2 regions of the Arthrobacter sp. UYEF21 genome follow, and region 2 is predicted to be linked to the other one. Evidence: predicted binding sites of a transcription regulator. Region 2 holds the regulator's gene; the other holds the start of a gene.

Region 1 (2,394 bases), on a different contig from region 2:
GCAGGAAGTCCTGCACGGAGGAGATCTTGCCCTGGTTGATCAGGATGAGGGCGTCCTCGAGGACGGCTTCCTGACGCTCGGTGTCGGTGACGAAGTACGGGGACAGGTAGCCCTTGTCGAACTGCATGCCTTCGGTGAGGACCAGCTCAGTCTGCGTGGTGGAGGACTCCTCGATGGTGATCACACCATCCTTGCCGACCTTGCCGAACGCCTCGGCGAGGAGCTCGCCGATTTCGTCGCTCTGAGCCGAGATGGCAGCAACGTTGGCAACCTGGGTGCCTTCAACGGGGCGTGCGTTCTCGAGCAGGCGGGCAGCGACGGCTTCAACGGAAACCTCGATGCCGCGCTTGATCTGGCCCGGAGCGGCGCCAGCCGCAACATTGCGCAGGCCTTCCTTGACCAGGGCCTGGGCCAGCACGGTGGCCGTGGTGGTGCCGTCGCCGGCAACATCGTTGGTCTTGGTGGCTACTTCCTTGGCCAGCTGTGCGCCAAGGTTTTCGTACGGGTCATCAAGCTCAACTTCGCGGGCGATGGTGACGCCGTCGTTGGTAATGGTGGGTGCCCCCCACTTTTTGTCGAGGACAACGTTGCGGCCGCGGGGGCCGAGCGTCACCTTGACAGTGTTGGCGAGCTTATCGATGCCGGCTTCAAGCGACCGGCGGGCAGCGTCGTTAAACGCAAGCTGCTTTGCCATGGTTTTGTCCTTTCAAGACAGAACCCCGCGCTGCTGTTCAGTCAGGGACGGAACAGCAGCGCGGGGATCCAAAGAGTTACTTTACGACGATCGCCAGAACGTCGCGGGCGGACAGCACGAGGTACTCGTTGCCGCCGGTCTTGACTTCGGTTCCACCGTACTTGGAGTAGATAACGACGTCGCCAACGGCTACGTCGACGGGAACGCGGTTGCCATCTTCAAAGCGGCCGGGGCCGACTGCAACAACTTCGCCTTCCTGCGGCTTCTCCTGCGCGGAGTCCGGGATAACCAGGCCGGAAGCCGTGGTCTGCTCGGCTTCGAGCGGGCGGACAACAATACGATCCTCAAGAGGCTTAATAGAGACCGACACTCGGACCTCTCCTTCTACGTCAGCAAAATTCATGGACAGTTAGGCTGTGTCGCCGTGGCTGGCAAACCGTCGTCGCGGTGCCGGCAGCAGCCTGGCTGGCAGCTCTTCATGTGTTAGCACCCTCCTAGGGAGAGTGCTAATGACGACTCTATGTACTGGTTAGCACTCGGTCAAGGCGAGTGCCAGAATTATGTCCCCGGCGAACAGAATCAGCGGCCAGCAAGGTCGTCAAAATCCACGTCCTCATCGCCGTCGTCGCCGTCCTCTGCAGTGCCCCGCTTCAGATACAGCACCACCGCGCCGCCCACGGCAGCCAGCAGCGAAATCACCAGCAGGATAGTGCCGCCCACGCGTATGCCGGCGTAAAGTCCGCGGATGTCCCGGGCTTCGTCAGTGGCGTCCTGGATATCGTTGCCGCCCACGGAGTAGACAGTGGCGTTGAAAGTGTCCAGGAAGAAGATGATCACCAGCAGCGCGATGCATACGACGGCTACTGCGGATCCTGCAATCAGGGCGGGGCGGGCAATCTTCACCAGGTCCGTGCGGCTGGTTGGGGACGGTCCGGACGGCTGGGTGCCTGCGCTGTCTTCCATGCCTTCAACCCTAGCCGGAACAGGGCGCCGGCCCACCTCCACTAGGCTTGAACCCATGTCTTCAGTACCGCAGGAACAGATCGCCCCACTGCTCACGAGCGAGGGTTGGGAGCTGCTGGCATCCCTGGGGCCGTACCGCGAGGACGGGGCCTTTGAACTCAATTCGACGCTTCGCAAAGCGGGGCACTCCCCCGAACTGGTCTCCGCCGTACTCACCCAGTCCAGGCTGCGCACCAAGGCCGAGCTCAAATTTGGCGAGTTCGCCCGGAGCATGCTGTTCACCCAGGCGGGCCTTGAACAGGCAACCCGGCTCAACGTTGCGGCCCGGCACGCAGAACGGTTTGCGCAGGCCGGCATCAGCCATGTGGCGGACCTCGGCTGCGGGCTCGGTGCTGATTCCCTGGCCCTGGCATCGATGGACATCACCGTCACGGCCGTGGAGGTGGACGAAACCACGGCTGCCTGCGCCACTGTCAACCTCATCCCGTTTCCCAACGCCAAGGTGGTGCATTCGGACGCCATGACGGTTCCGCTGGAGGGGGTCGACGGCGTCTGGCTGGATCCCGCGCGCCGGGTCACCTCCACCTCGGGTACTAAACGGATCTGGGATCCCGAGGCGTTTTCGCCGCCGCTGTCTTTTGTGGAATCCCTCGCAGCCACCGGGCGCGCCGTCGGGGTCAAAATGGGTCCCGGCATGCCGCACGAGTCCGTGCCCACCGGGTGCGAGGCGCAGTGGG
Region 2 (2,394 bases):
AGAACGTATCGAAAATGTCCTGGAACGCGAAGCCCTGGCCGGCGTATCCACCGCCGCCGAAACCATTGTCGGTACCGTTTTCGTTACCGGTGGTGTCATAGACGCGGCGCTTCTGGGGGTCCGAAAGTACCTCGTAGGCGTGGGTCACGGCCTTGAAGCGGTCCGACGCATCGTCCCCGGGATTAACGTCCGGGTGAAGGGTGCGGGCCAGCTTGCGGTAGGCCTTCTTGATCTCTTCTCCGGTGGCTTCCGGCGAGACTCCGAGGACGTCGTAGTGGCTGCTCAAAGTTCGTATCTCTTCCTTGTTGTACTGCCGGCAGCCGGGCTGCCGGCTCCGCTCTTCATGCCTGGACCGCGGCTGTTACGGACCCAGAATTCTTGACAGGTAACGGGCCACTGCCCTGACGGCGGCCATGGTGGTGGGATAGTCCATCCGGGTAGGGCCCAGCACACCGATCTTGGCCGTGCTGTCCGGTCCGTAGGCGGTGGCCACCACGGAGGCTTCGGCCAGGCCGTCATAAGGATTTTCGCGGCCGATGCTGACGGTGACTCCACGCGGGTCCTGGGCCATGTCACTGAGCAGGCGGAGCAAGACAACCTGCTCCTCCAGTGCTTCGAGCACCGGTCCGATGCTGAGGGGAAAATCCACGTTGGACCTGGCCAGGTTCGCCGTCCCGGCCATCACCATGCGGTCCTCGCGGCTGCTGTGCGCGAGCGTTTCCAGCCCCTGTGCCAGCGCCTGGGCAGCAGCACGCTGGCCGGGAGCGACAGAAAACACCACGCCCGGCAACGACTGGGCCAGCCGGCTCAGCGGTGTGCCAGCCAGCGATCCGAGGAAGTGTGTCCGCATGGCGGCGATACCGTCCTCGCCAAGGTCCTGGCCGACGTCGAGCACGCGCTGCTCCACCTTGCCGGTGGTGGCGATGAGCACCAGAAGTACCTGACGGGGCGCCAGCAGAACAAATTCGATGTGACGGATGGTGGCCCGGCTCAGATGGGGGTACTGCACCACGGCCACCTGGTTGGTCAGCTGGGAGAGCAGCCGGACAGTCCGGTCCAGGACGTCATCCAGGTCATCAGATCCCTCCAGCAATGACTGGATGGCCTTCTTTTCCGCCGGCGAGAGCGGCTTCACGGCGGAAATCTGGTCCACAAACAGCCGGTAGCCCTTGTCCGTGGGGATGCGGCCGGCGCTGGTGTGCGGCGCGGTGATCAGGCCCTCGTCTTCCAGGGCCGCCATGTCGTTGCGGATGGTTGCGCTGGACACACCGAGATGATGGCGTTCAACCAGGGCCTTCGAACCCACGGGCTCGCGGGAGTGCACATAGTCCTCCACGATGGCACGCAGTACTTCCAGTTTGCGCGGCTCGCTCACACTCCACCTCCATCCACGGTTGCGCCTCAATGGTCACGGCCTGTTAGCACTCGACGTGCCTAAGTGCTAACAGTCTAATATGACTCACCCCGTTGTTAGCATTGGTACCGCTCCGGGCGAACATTCAAAGGCACGATCTAGCACAAGGCGGAATCAATCCATGCAATACCAGAACTGGGGTCCGCAGGAGATCAGCGCGCCCGTCCGGAACGAACTGCCCGAGGTTCCCGTCGAACGCGGCATGGTTCTCGAAGACGCCCAGTCCGGTTGGGTAGGAGCGGTGACCCGGGTGGAGAAGTCCGGCGGCATGCATGTGGTGGCCCTCGAGGACCGGCGCGGCAAGTCGCGTTCGTTCCGGCTTGGATTCGGTTTCCTTTTGGAAGGCCGGCCCATCCGGCTGGTGCCGCCCGTGCCCAGGCAGAACACCGCCGCTCCAGCCGGCCGGACAGCGTCCGGTTCGGTGCGCGTGGCCGGCCAGCGTGCCCAGGTGGCCAAAGCGAGCAGGATCTGGGTGGAGGGAAAGCACGACGCCGAACTCGTGGAAAAGGTCTGGGGTGACGATCTGCGCGTGGAGGGCATCGTCGTGGAGCCTTTGCACGGCATCGACGACCTCGCGGGGGCGGTGGCCGGCTTTGGTCCCGGTCCCGGACGGCGGCTTGGGGTCCTGGTGGACCACCTGGTCCCGGACTCAAAGGAGTGGCGCATCGCGGCCGGTGTGATGGCCTCTCCCGGTGCCGCCGGCAACGTTCTGATCGTTGGGCACCCTTACGTTGACGTGTGGCAGGCCATCCGGCCCGCGGTGCTGGGCATTGACCAGTGGCCCGTGGTGCCCCGGGGTCAGGACTGGAAGACCGGCATCCTGGCAGCGTTCGGCTGGCCGCACTCCACCAAGGAGGACATCGGCCTGGGCTGGCAGAAGCTGTTGGGTGCGGTCCGCACCTATGCAGATCTGGAAGCGTCGCTCCTGGGGCGGGTGGAGGAAGTCATCGACTTCCTCACGGCGCAGTAGCCCCGGCGGC

The links. Region 2 encodes HrcA, which represses chaperone genes, less so after heat shock. Its sites were predicted from a motif close to TTNGCACTCGNNNNNNNCGAGTGCNAA; they were not measured.
Region 1: groES (co-chaperone GroES) is a predicted target of HrcA. The motif match lies at 1,224-1,250, and genes of this name have one in related genera.

What each region holds. Positions count from the first base shown of each region.
Region 1 is NZ_JBEPNF010000002.1:185,714-188,107, forward strand. Features, by position in the region: gene groL (chaperonin GroEL) at 1-694, opposite strand, end outside; gene groES (co-chaperone GroES) at 771-1,064, opposite strand; gene ABIB27_RS04080 (hypothetical protein) at 1,274-1,657, opposite strand; gene ABIB27_RS04085 (THUMP-like domain-containing protein) at 1,713-2,394, shown strand, end outside.
Region 2 is NZ_JBEPNF010000001.1:628,077-630,470, reverse strand. Features, by position in the region: gene dnaJ (molecular chaperone DnaJ) at 1-286, opposite strand, end outside; gene hrcA (heat-inducible transcriptional repressor HrcA) at 362-1,375, opposite strand; gene ABIB27_RS03030 (DUF3097 domain-containing protein) at 1,536-2,384, shown strand.